4 regions of the Pantoea sp. CCBC3-3-1 genome follow, and region 1 is predicted to be linked to each of the others. Evidence: predicted binding sites of a transcription regulator. Region 1 holds the regulator's gene; each other region holds the start of a gene.
The links. The regulator PurR, encoded in region 1, represses purine synthesis genes. The targets are predictions, from matches to a motif close to CANGCAAACGTTTGCNTG.
Positions count from the first base shown of each region.

Region 2: a site for PurR is predicted at 1,543-1,560, ahead of galS (HTH-type transcriptional regulator GalS). Genes of this name have one in related genera too.
Region 3: a site for PurR is predicted at 1,784-1,801, ahead of purE (5-(carboxyamino)imidazole ribonucleotide mutase). Genes of this name have one in related genera too.
Region 4: a site for PurR is predicted at 1,984-2,001, ahead of EHV07_RS23415 (NCS2 family permease). Genes of this name have one in related genera too.

Region 1 is NZ_CP034363.1:2,003,380-2,006,499, forward strand. It holds gene punR (DNA-binding transcriptional activator PunR) at 1-655, shown strand, start outside; gene purR (HTH-type transcriptional repressor PurR) at 717-1,742, opposite strand; gene EHV07_RS09580 (C40 family peptidase) at 2,036-2,818, opposite strand.
Region 2 is NZ_CP034363.1:3,251,259-3,254,378, forward strand. It holds gene mglB (galactose/glucose ABC transporter substrate-binding protein MglB) at 1-233, opposite strand, end outside; gene galS (HTH-type transcriptional regulator GalS) at 394-1,434, opposite strand; gene yeiB (DUF418 domain-containing protein YeiB) at 1,587-2,750, opposite strand; gene folE (GTP cyclohydrolase I FolE) at 2,768-3,120, opposite strand, start outside.
Region 3 is NZ_CP034363.1:1,243,473-1,246,592, reverse strand. It holds gene cysS (cysteine--tRNA ligase) at 1-294, opposite strand, end outside; gene ppiB (peptidylprolyl isomerase B) at 528-1,022, shown strand; gene lpxH (UDP-2,3-diacylglucosamine diphosphatase) at 1,022-1,747, shown strand; gene purE (5-(carboxyamino)imidazole ribonucleotide mutase) at 1,894-2,403, shown strand; gene purK (5-(carboxyamino)imidazole ribonucleotide synthase) at 2,400-3,120, shown strand, end outside.
Region 4 is NZ_CP034363.1:4,990,827-4,993,946, reverse strand. It holds gene EHV07_RS23420 (4'-phosphopantetheinyl transferase superfamily protein) at 1-544, shown strand, start outside; gene EHV07_RS23415 (NCS2 family permease) at 588-1,901, opposite strand; gene yieH (6-phosphogluconate phosphatase) at 2,108-2,770, shown strand; gene EHV07_RS23405 (MFS transporter) at 2,849-3,120, opposite strand, start outside.

The sequences.
Region 1 (3,120 bases):
GGTCGCTAACGGCTGGCGTGGTCAGCTGAATATTGCTGTCGATCGCATTGTTAAAGCCGAGCGAACCCGTCAGCTGGTGGTCGATTTTTATCGCCACTTTCCCGATATGGAGCTGCATCTTGCGCATGAGGTTTTTAACGGCGTCTGGGATGCGCTGGCAGATGGTCGGGTAGACGTGGCCATTGGCGCTACCCAGGCGATACCCGTTGGCGGTCGCTTTGCGTTTCGCAATATGGGCGCGTTGAACTGGCGATGTGTGGTACAGGCCGCGCATCCGCTTGCGCAACGGCTGGAACACGTCAGCGAGGACGCGATTCGCGAATGGCCTTCGCTGTTGCTGGAAGATACCTCAAGGGCGCTACCCAAAAGGACGACCTGGACGCTGGATAACCAGCGACGGCTGGTGGTGCCGGACTGGCAGAGTGCGTTTGACTGCTTGCTGGCGGGACTGTGTGTTGGCATGGTGCCGGGCCATCTGGCTCAGCCTTTGTTGCGCAACGGCACGCTACGCGAAATTACCCTGGATCCTGCTTTTCCTGACAGCCCCTGCTGCGTCAGCTGGTCGGAACAACAGGCATCACCGGCGCTGAGCTGGCTGCTGGACTATCTCGGCGAAACGGAAACGCTGAACAGCGAATGGTTGCGGGAAGAGTAAGCGGGCGGAGTGAGAATGAAACGCCGGTTATCTGCATTAAAGCAGATAACCGGCTAAAATCTTAGCGACGGTAATCCATAAACGGGCCGTCAGCGACCGAGCGACGCTCGATCAGCGTTGGATGAACTTCGATGGTCTGGGGCTCTTCGCGCTTGCTGGTGATGCGGTCAAGCAGCATATTGAATGCGGTTGCACCCAGTCGCTCTTTAGGCTGATGCACGGTGGTTAGCGCAGGCGCAAAGTAGCGTGAGTTGCGCACGTTGTCATAACCGATCACCGAAATATCCTGCGGGACACGCAGTCCCATCTCATCTGCTGCGCAAATTGCGCCCATAGCCATAATATCGCCGCCGCAGAATACGGCGGTAGGACGCTGCTTTTGCGCAAGAATTTGCTGCATCGCACGATAGCCGGATTCCGGCTCGAAATCGCCCTGCACCAGCCACTCCTCACGCAGGGTGATGCCCGCTTCTGCCAGCGCTTTCAGAAAACCGGCATGGCGGCCGCCGCCGGTGTTGCGCTCCAGCTGGCCTGGAATGGCACCAATATCGCGATGGCCCCGGTCAATCAGATAGCGCCCAGCCAGATAGCCGCCTTCAAACGCGTTGTCCAGCACGGTGTCGGTAAAATCACCCCGTGATTCGCCCCAGTCCATCACCACCATAGGGATATTACGATGATCTTCCAGCATCTGAATCAGCTCATCGGGATATTCCGAGCACATCACCAGCAGGCCATCGACGCGTTTCTGCGCCATCATTGACAAGTAGGCCTGCTGTTTTTGCAAATCGTTATGCGCATTACCCAGGATCAGGGTATAGCCTTTGGCAAAACAGCTGTTTTCCACCGCTTCAATAATTTCGGCAAAATAGGGCGCTTCGCTGGACGTGGCAAGCAGGCCAATCGTCCGGGTATTGTTCACCTTCAGGCTACGGGCCACGGCGCTGGGGGAATAATGCAATGCTTTGATTGCAGCCCAGACGGCTTCTCGTGTCTCTTCAGCGACGAAGCGGGTTTTATTGATGACGTGGGACACGGTGGTGGTGGAGACACCGGCGCGTTTAGCCACATCTTTAATGGTTGCCATGAAATAGCTACTCCTGCGCCTATCGCAACTTGCTGATAAGCATCTTGTTAAACGTTTGCCTGGTAACAAAGAAACCTGACGTTGGTTGGCGTTTTTTTTGTGGTCCGGATACGTCAGGAAGGAAAAAAAGGCGGTAAAAGCCTGCCGCGGAGCCCGATAAAATCTGGCCTCCTGGCGTGTTGCGCAACAAAAAAAGGATTCTAACAAGGCTGGGGCGAGAAAACGAGATTTTTACGGCCCGACGGGGAAAATCTTTGCCTGTGTTAATGCTTTGTATAACCCGTCGGGCTCGGTTAGCGAATGGTTTTCGGCGTCATTACCCGACGAGCGCCAACGTAGTGACGCTGCCAGTAATCTTCGCTCAAGGCGGTAACCTGAATATCTTTGCCGGTACGCGGTGACTGAATAAATTTGCCATTCCCCAGGTAAACGCCAACATGATCGGCGGTTCCGCGTCCGTTAATCTGGAAGAACACCAGATCGCCTTTCTCCAGCTCATCGCGTTTGATCGACGCCGCGTCACGCAGATGGAACATCTCATTAGCGGTGCGTGGAATTTTAAATTTCACCAAATCTTTATAGGCATACCAGACCAGACCGCTACAGTCGAAGCCGGTTTTAGGCGATGTCCCCCCCCACTGGTAAGGTTTGCCGAGCTGGCCCATGAGTTTGCTCATCGCGGTTTCGCGCGCTTTCTGATAGCGAACACGGTGCGCTTTGCTGAGCTTAAGGGGCGCTGTAGCAGAATTTTCCGTCAGCGATTCAGCCGCTTCCGGGTGGCGTGAGTGACGGCCATAGCGTTTTTTAGGCGGAAGCGCAGCGGTCTGAACGGTTTTCTTTTTAAATTTATACTTCTTCAGGATGGGCGTTCGGGCTTTTTTAGCGGTGACTTCTTTGACTTTTTTCGTGCCGGTTGATTTTACCGGGCGGCGTTTGCGACGATCGTCTTCACGTGCCGCCGTGTTGCTGTCCACTTTATGGTGGCTGGCATTGACGGGAGCATGGGGCGATGCGTGTGCCATATTCAGGAACAGTTGCGCAAAGGCCAGCATGATAAGCGTAATGAGTGAACGCATCGTTACCATTAACAGTTTGTGCTCCCGCCAGCGGCCAGAGCCTGGATAATTAGGGATATCTGCGCCAGGGCAGACAGCTCGGACAATTCTAATCGAACTCATTACCAAAGGGTTAGGCTTTTTTGTTTCAAGAATACATAACACGTAAAAGCTGTAAAAATTAGCCGAATCAGCTGCTTATCTGCGCAGTTTCGCGCGGTTTTTTTCTAAAGTCAGCACACCAGATGGCTGGGAAATGGTATTTTAACGCAGGCCATCGCCTTGTTAGCTGTAAAACCCTGCTGAAAATGACGTTTTCATCA
Region 2 (3,120 bases), 1.2 Mb from region 1:
ACCAGCACATCAACCTGATCGTTCTGGGTCGACTGGCTGTTTTGCGAGTCGTTCATCAGCAGCTGAACATCGCTGCTATTTTTTGCTTCTTTCTCAATGTCTTTACGTACGACGGACATAAAGTTGTCGTCATATTTATAGATGGTCACGCCGATACGGGTGTCGGCAGCCTGTGCTGCGCCACTTAACATCATGCTGGCAACCAGGGCAGTGAGCGTGAAAGCCTTTTTCATGGTATCTCCGGTTTTATGTAGGGTCGTTCTCAGCGTCGCGGTCAGGAACAGCGCTGGCGTGACGTTATTTGTTACATCAAGTTTCATAGCCGGTAAGTGGCTGTCATCATAGTGAAGACAATGTTAATTAACTGTGAATTTACTCACAGATTGAAAACGGTTACACGACGGTATTATTCGGGTAAGTGACGGGTGCCACATTTTGGCAGCTGCCAACGGAATGCCGACGAACCAGCGTGGGCATAAAGCAGTGATCCGCGCTCTCGTCCAGCTGCCCTGCTGCGCCCTGAAGCGCCAATTCTGTCGCCAGCTTTGCCATAGAAACAATCGGATAACGCACGGTGGTTAATTGGGGATCGGTGTAGCGGGATATAGGAATATCATCAAAACCGATGACTGAAACCTGCTTCGGCACCGCAATGCCGTTATCTTTTAGCGCGGCAAGCGCACCGGCCGCCATGCTGTCGTTGTAGGCAAAGATGGCGGTTAAGTGCTGATTTCGTCCCAGCAGTTCCACCATAGCGGCTTCACCACCCTGCATATCGGGTTCTGCGCTGGCGCACCAGCTTTCCGGCGGTACGCTTCCCTGCTCCGCCATCGTCTGCTGCCAGCCGGCGCGGCGCTGCACGTCGTCTTCAATGGCATGGCAGGAACCCAGATAGCCAATACGCTGATGCCCCTGTTGTTGCAGCGTGCGGGTCGCTATCTGCGCGCCGCTAAGGTTATCCAGGCAAACGCAGCGGTGCTCATAGCCCGGTAGCGAGCGGTTAATCAGAACCATGCCCGGCACCTGATACATCAGCGAGGAGAGCTCCTCATCGCCCAGCGCCTTAGCGTGAACCACCAGCGCATTGCAGCGCTGGCGGATCAGCACTTCAATAGCGTGGCGCTCTTTATCCGCCTGATGATAGGAGTTGTTGATCAGTACATGCTTTTGCATCCGCTGGGCGACGGTATCAACAGCCTTCACCAGCGCACCAAAAAAGGGATCGGACACGTCCATCACCACCACGCCGATGGTGTCGCTTACCTGTGAGGCGAGCGCCTGTGCATTGGCATTGGGCCGGTAGCCAAGCCGCTCAACAATGCTCAGGACTTTGTCACGCGTTTCTGGCGTAACGGCGGCGCTGTTATTCAGCACGCGCGACACTGTCGCCACCGATACGTTGGCCTCGCGGGCCACATCGCGAATGGTGATCATGACCTGCTACCTGAGGAAGATAAGATTTGCATAGCCCTCCCGGACACTGTGATTCCGGCGGTCATTCTGACAGAGGGCGGGCTTACGCTACGTGAGGGGTGTCACAGGGATGAAAACGGTTACATTGACGGATGTCACCTTTGTGACCGATATCAATGCCGGGAAGTTGATTTGGTTAACGGCTGACCGCCGCCTGCTACGGTCAATTTACGCCACAACCATTCAACCGGCCCCTGGCGGAAATAGCGTAGCCAGAGAACGGAGAAAAGCAGATTGGCCAGCCAGACGCCGGGCACGACGGCCAGCAGCGACAGGCGGTCGAGCTGATTAAACCAGCCGAAACGGTTAAAGAGCGTGGTGCAAATCAGCGTCTGTAACAGATAGTTGCTCAGCGCCATGCGTCCTACGCAGCTTACGGCATGGGTGATTCTCAGCCGGACAAGCGTTGGCCAGTAACCAAAACAGAGCGCGGCATAGCCCACGGCCTGAAGCGGCGCGCCAAACTCACGCGGAACCTGGAGAAAAAAACCGGCCCAGCGGTAGTCCCATCCGACGTGCCATTGCAGCCAGATGCCAGGCAGCTGGATCAGTAAAGCCAGCCCCAGCAGGAGAACGGCGGTGCGACGATAGTGCGCCACGCCCCAGTTTCCCTTTAGCCAGCCGCTGCGCATCAGCGCTGCGCCAATCATCATTAAGCCTGCCAGCTGCCAGCCATACTGTATTGCCAGCGACAGCAGGCTGGATGAAAGCAGTTCAACCCGATTATGCACCGCTTCCCAGCCGCCATGGGTTTTCCAGAACGTTTCGTATTGCACCTGCGCGACGTCAGGCAGCCATGAACTGCCCGGCTGATGCCCGGAGGCCATTCCCAGTACAATCAGCACGCCACTGCCAATCACATAGAGCAGCGCACCCGTGTTAAACAGCTGGCGCGTTGAGGCGACGTCGCGGATCATGCGCCAGGCCACAATGCCAATCAGGCCGTAGTCGAGCAGAATATCGCCTTCCCAGAACATCAGGCTGTGCAGAACGCCAAACAGCGCCAGCCAGGTCAGCCTGGCCTGTAGCCAGCGCTTGCCGCGTGGCAAAAGCATATTGAGCGAAGCGCCAAACAGCAGAGCAAACAACGCCAAAAATTTTAGTTGGGCAAGCAGATCGACAGCGGCCCAGGCTAGCGCATCCTGCAACGCAGGCGCTCCGTTCCAGGCGGGATTGAGATAGGCTGCGGCGGGCAGCCCAAAGGCATTAATATTGAGCAGCAGGATCCCCAGAATGGCGAGGCCTCGGATAAAATCCAGCGTCTGTATACGCGGCATCGGGGATCCTGAGTCGATTAGCTATGACGAACGGCGCGCAAGAACTCCTGACGGGTGTTCTGGCTTGATTTGAACAGGCCGCCCAGCGACGTTGTGGTCGTCGCGCTGGTTGCATCGCGGATGCCGCGAGCTTTCACGCAGTAATGCACCGCATCAATCGATACCGCAACATTGTTGGTGCCTAACAGCGTTTGCAGCGCCACCAGGATTTGCTGAGTCAGGCGTTCCTGCACCTGCGGACGCGAGGAGAAGAACTGCACGATGCGGTTAATCTTGGACAGGCCAATCACTTTATCTTTAGGGATATAAGCCACTGTCGCTTTGCCGTCGATGATCACAAAGTGGTGTTCACAGGTGCTGGTCAGCGTGA
Region 3 (3,120 bases), 760 kb from region 1:
CGCATGCATTTCGGCAATCATTCGGTTGGTCAGTGCTTCGACGCTTTCGCCATTTTCATTGGCACGTTTGATGATCTTATCGTCGATATCAGTGATATTACGCACATATTTCAGCGAATATCCCAGGTAACGCAGGTAACGCGCCACGACGTCAAAAGCCACAAAAGTACGTCCATGGCCGATGTGACAGAGGTCGTAAACGGTAATGCCACACACGTACATGCCAACACTGCCAGCATGAATAGGTTTAAATTCCTCTTTTTGACGACTCAGGGTATTAAAAATCTTAAGCATTGAGACATTCCGTTTTTAGCGTGTGCGACGTTAGCGAGTGAAACTCATATTCTGCCGTATTGTTAACGTAACCGCCACGCAAAGCAAGGCTATGCCTGCCTCCGTTTATGCGGCGATACTGACTCATCATCACTTTTTGTGATATAAAAGCCCTCTATCTATAGCGGTCGTGCGCCTGCGTGAGCGCCGACGGCGACGCAATCTAAACCCTTCAACCTTGACAGGATGAGAATATGGTCACTTTCCAGACTAACCATGGCGATATCGTTATCAAAACTTTTGATGATAAAGCGCCAGCCACTGTTAAAAACTTCCTGGATTACTGCCGTGAAGGTTTCTACGACAACACCATTTTCCACCGTGTGATCAACGGCTTTATGATCCAGGGCGGCGGCTTTGAGCCGGGCATGGCGCAGAAAGCAACGAAAGAAGAGATCCGTAACGAAGCGAACAATGGCCTGAAGAACACCAAAGGTACGCTGGCGATGGCCCGTACTCAGGCGCCTCACTCTGCAACTGCACAGTTCTTCATTAACGTAGCCGACAACGACTTCCTGAATTTCCGTGACGAAAGCCTGCAAGGCTGGGGTTACTGCGTGTTCGCAGAAGTTGTGGAAGGCATGGACGTGGTTGAGAAGATCAAAGCCGTGGCAACAGGCCGCAGCGGCATGCATCAGGACGTGCCAAAAGATGACGTTGTGATCCAGAAAGTCACCGTCAGCGAATAATGTCTCACACGCTGTTTATCGCAGATTTGCATCTGTGTGCAGAAGAACCGGCAATTACTGCCGGTTTTCTTGCTTTTTTACGGCGTGATGCGCGGCAGGCCGAGGCGTTATATATTCTCGGCGATCTGTTTGAAGCCTGGATCGGCGATGACGATCCCGATCCGCTTCACGCTGAAATAGCCGCCGCATTACGTGAATTACAGCCGCTCAACATCCCCTGTTATTTTATCCACGGCAACCGTGATTTTTTGCTGGGCAAACGCTTTGCCGCCGCCAGCGGGATGACGCTGCTGCCGGAAGAGCAGGTGCTGGAAATCCACGGACAACGGATTTTGATCATGCATGGCGATACGCTTTGTACCGACGACGAAGGCTATCAGCGCTTCCGTCGCAAAGTACATCAGCCCTGGCTGCAAAAACTGTTTCTTTTATTGCCTCTGTTTATTCGTCAACGCATTGCGCTAAAAATGCGGGCGGGCAGCAAGCAGGCTAACAGCAGCAAAGATTTCACCATTATGGATGTCAATGCCGCCGCCGTTCAGGACACCATGGCTCGCCATCAGGTACGCTGCCTGATCCACGGCCACACCCATCGCCCGGCGGTTCATCAGCTTAGGGTTGATAACCAGCCAGCAGAACGCATTGTGCTCGGTGCCTGGCACAGTGAAGGGTCAATGATTCGGGTCAGTGAGAACGAAACCCGACTGATTTCCTTTCCCTTCTGAGCCGGCGAAAAGTCGTTATAAGCCGCGTTTAAGGCCAGAGCAAACGTTTTCCTGGCCCCACAGTCATGATATTCTCTCTCTCCTTCCCATCTGGCGGCCAGCAGGCTGGCAGATGACGTATGTACAATCACAGGAGTCAGACCCGCATGTCTTCCAACGCCGCACCGGCCCGCATTGCTATTGTTATGGGATCCAAAAGTGACTGGGCAACCCTGCAATTTGCCGCGGAAATTCTCACCAGCCTGGCTGTTCCTTTTCATTGCGAAGTGGTTTCAGCGCACCGTACGCCGGATAAGCTGTTTAGCTTTGCCGAGCAGGCCGCAGAGAACGGCTTCGACGTGATTATCGCAGGTGCCGGCGGCGCAGCGCATCTGCCGGGCATGCTGGCCGCTAAAACGCTGGTGCCGGTACTGGGCGTGCCGGTACAGAGCGCAGCGCTAAGCGGCGTCGACAGCCTGTATTCTATCGTGCAAATGCCACGCGGCATTCCGGTAGGCACACTGGCAATTGGTAAGGCGGGCGCGGCTAATGCAGCCCTGCTGGCGACACAGATTCTGGCGCTGCACGATGCAGATCTGGCAGGTCGGTTGGCGAACTGGCGTCAGGCACAGACCGATGACGTGTTGAATAACCCGGATCCGCGGGAGGAAGCATGAAGCCGGTTTGCGTATTAGGAAATGGCCAGCTGGGCCGGATGCTACGCCAGGCGGGTGAGCCGCTGGGTATCGCCGTTTATCCTGTCGGCCTGGATGCCGAGCCAGAAGCCCTCCCCATTCAGCAGAGCGTAATCACAGCAGAAATCGAGCGCTGGCCTGAAACCGCGCTGACCCGCGAGCTGGCAAGCCACACCGCCTTTGTTAACCGCGATATCTTCCCCCGTCTGGCCGACCGCCTGACGCAAAAGCAGCTGCTGGATCGGTTAGGACTTGCTACCGCGCCATGGCAACTGCTGGCCGACGGAGCAGAATGGCCGCAGGTTTTTGCCCGCCTGGGCGAACTGGCTATCGTTAAGCGCCGCACCGGCGGCTACGATGGCCGGGGACAATGGCGACTGCGTGCGCATGAGACCGATTCCCTCCCTGCTGATTGCTATGGCGAATGCATTGTAGAGCAGGGAATTAACTTCTCTGGCGAGGTGTCGCTGGTAGGTGCACGCGGGCACGATGGCAGCACCGTGTTTTATCCGCTGACGCACAATTTGCATCAGGATGGCATTCTGCGTACCAGTGTTGTGCTGCCAGAAGCCGATGCTGCGCGACAGAAGCAAGCTGAAAGTATGCTTTCGGCCATTATGCACGAGCTGAACTATGTAGGCGTGATGGCGATGGAATGTTTCGTTGTGCCAGAAGGCTTACTCATCAACGAACTGGCAC
Region 4 (3,120 bases), 2.0 Mb from region 1:
CAGCAATGGACGTCCTCACTTTGCCGACAGCGATCTGCCCGATTTCAGCATTGCCTATGCTGGCAACATCGTTGGCGTATTGCTGGCTGATGAAGGCGGATATGCAGGCCTGGATATGGAAATTGTCCGCGCGCACAGTCGCCAGACGCTGGAACAGCATTCACGCGATATTTCCACCGCTGAAAAAGCCTGGATTAACGCGCAGGCCGATCCCGATGAGGCAGCGACGCAATTATGGACAATGCGACAAAGCGTTTTGAAACTGACGGGCGACAAGGAGAGGGGCAAAGATTCGCTACAGTTGCAGCCTGCTTCAGGAAGGCTTCGCTCCTCATTGTTTACGACTATTCAGGCCATTTCCGACGTAGAACCGCTGATCATCTGGTCCTGTGCGCTTTCGCCCGGTAGCGAACATCTTACTCTGTGGGAGTTTGAAGCGGACAGCTGGACACTGCTGCGGGATATTCCTGCTTATGCGCAGAATTTGGGAGCGAGGATGCTACGATTAACCAGCCTGTCTTCGGGAAAAGTCTCTGGTGACTGAACAGCCTCCCACACGACAAGCGTGCAGGAGGCATGGTACTCAATCAGTGTGCGTCAATGAACACAATTTTCAGCACAAACAGCAGGGCAACGACCACCACGCAAGGGCTGATTTCACGCCAGCGGCCGGTTCCCAGCTTCATTACGCAATAAGAGATAAAGCCCAGCGCGATCCCTTCGGTAATAGAGAAGCTGAACGGCATCATAATGGTCGTGACGAAAGCAGGAACGGCTTCGGTCAGATCGTCCCACTTCACGCGCGCCAGGCTGGATGTCATCAATACGCCAACATAGATCAGCGCGCCAGCAGCTGCATAAGCCGGAACCATGCCAGCCAGCGGCGACAGGAACATCACCAGCAGGAACAGGATCCCCGTAACCACCGCCACCAGACCGGTACGGCCGCCAATGGAGACGCCGGAGGAGCTTTCAATATATGCGGTAACGGAAGAGGTGCCGATAAAAGCACCCGCAACGGAGCTGATGCTGTCGACAAACAGCGCCTGCTTCATACGGGGGAAGGTGCCCTTTTCATCGGTCAGACCGGCTTTATCCGTCACGCCAATCAGCGTACCGGAGGAGTCAAACAGATTGACCAGCATAAAGGAAAAGATGATGCCGGCCATGCCGATATTCAGCGATCCCGCCAGGTCAACCTGTCCGACAATCGAGGTCATGCCGGTTGGCACAGAGAAAACGCCGCCATACTTTACATCACCAATCGCCAGGCCAATCAGCGTGGTGACCACGATAGAAACCAGCACCGCAATATGAATGTTACGCGAAGCAAGGATAGCGATAATAAAGAAGCCCAGTGCGCCCAGCAGGACGCTGTGCGAAGTTAAATCCCCTACCGCCACCAGCGTCTCTTTGTTTGCCACCACGATGCCGGCATTTTTCAGGCCGATCATCGCAATAAACAGACCAATACCGGCCGTAATGCCCACACGCAGGCTCATCGGGATATTAGCAATCATCCAGTAGCGGACGCGGAAAAGGGTCAACAGCAGCAGGCCAACCGCGCCCCAGAAGATAGCGCCCATCCCTGTCTGCCACGAGATGCCCATTGCGCCGACCACCACAAAGGCAAAAAAGGCGTTCAGGCCCATTGCCGGAGCCAGCGCTACCGGAAGGTTGGCGACCAGGCCCATCAGAATACTGCCTGCGGCTGCAATCAGGCAGGTCGTCACAAACACCGCCTGCGTATCCATACCGGCCACGCCAAGAATTTGCGGGTTCACGAATACGATATAGACCATGGTCAGGAAAGTCGTGAAACCGGCAATGACTTCGGTCCGTACTGTGGTGCCGTGTTGCTGGAGTTTGAAGATCCGCTGCAGTAGACCTGAGTTATTCATTATGAGATTCCAAAACGGAGAAAAGTTATCGTCGGCTATCCTAACCGATAAATTTTAATTTGCCAGATAGCACAACGGTTTTTTCGCAACCGATTGCGCTGTAGATGCCCGAAGATCGCGGCATCTAACTGAAATTGACATTACAGGTCGCAATTCTGTTAAGGATCGTTACAGTGATGCAAAGAAAGCAAACCTGAGGAGGCACGATGTCTGTTAGCTGTGTGTTTTTCGATTGTGACGGAACGCTGGTGGACAGCGAACTGCTTTGTACCCAAGCCTACGTGAATACGTTCGCCCGGTTCGGTGTCGAACTTTCGCTACAGGAAATGTTTGAAAAGTACAAAGGCGTGAAGCTGTACGACATTATTGCGGATGTGTGCGCTGAACATGCTCTTAAAGCCAGGAAAGAGGAGATCGAACCGGCCTACCGTGAGGAGGTAGCCCGTTTGTTCGATGAGCAGCTACAGCCCATCGCCGGGGCGAAAGCCTTGCTGGAGAAGATCGCGGTCCCAATGTGCGTGGTATCGAACGGCACCGTGAGCAAAATGCAGCATTCGCTGGGCCTGACCGGGATGCTTTCCTTTTTTGATGACCGGTTGTATAGCGGTTACACCCTTTCCAGCTGGAAACCCGATCCAGCGCTGATGTTCCATGCGGCAAAAGAGATGTCTGTTCCCATTGAGCAGTGCATCCTGGTTGATGACTCCGAAGCGGGCGCCAAAGCCGGTATCGCGGCAGGTATTCCGGTATTTTATTACTGTGCAGATGCGCACAACAAACCGCTGGATCATCCGCTGGTAACAACGTTTGATGATATGGCGCAGCTGCCGGAGCTGTGGCGGGAAAGAGGCTGGGGGATTACACGCTAGCCGATGACTCGCTAAGGGCGGCTCAGCGCAGTGATGGCGTGAAGTTGCCCTTTAGCCGCCCTTATCCGACCATGAATATTACCCAATTGCGCCCAGCGTATCCTCGTTGCCCTGCTTTTTAGGCAGCAGGAACAGGGTGGCGAAAATATCCAGCAGATAAATAAGCGCCAGCAGCGTGATGGCCGCGTTAAAGGAGAGCTTCATCACCAGCAGGCCAATCACCAATGGACCAAAACCGCCCACGCCCCGCCCCAGATTGAACAACACGTTTTGCGCCGTTGCACGCACCTGTGCCGGATAGGTATCCGAGATCAGCGCGCCGTAGCCGCCAATCATACCGTTCACAAACA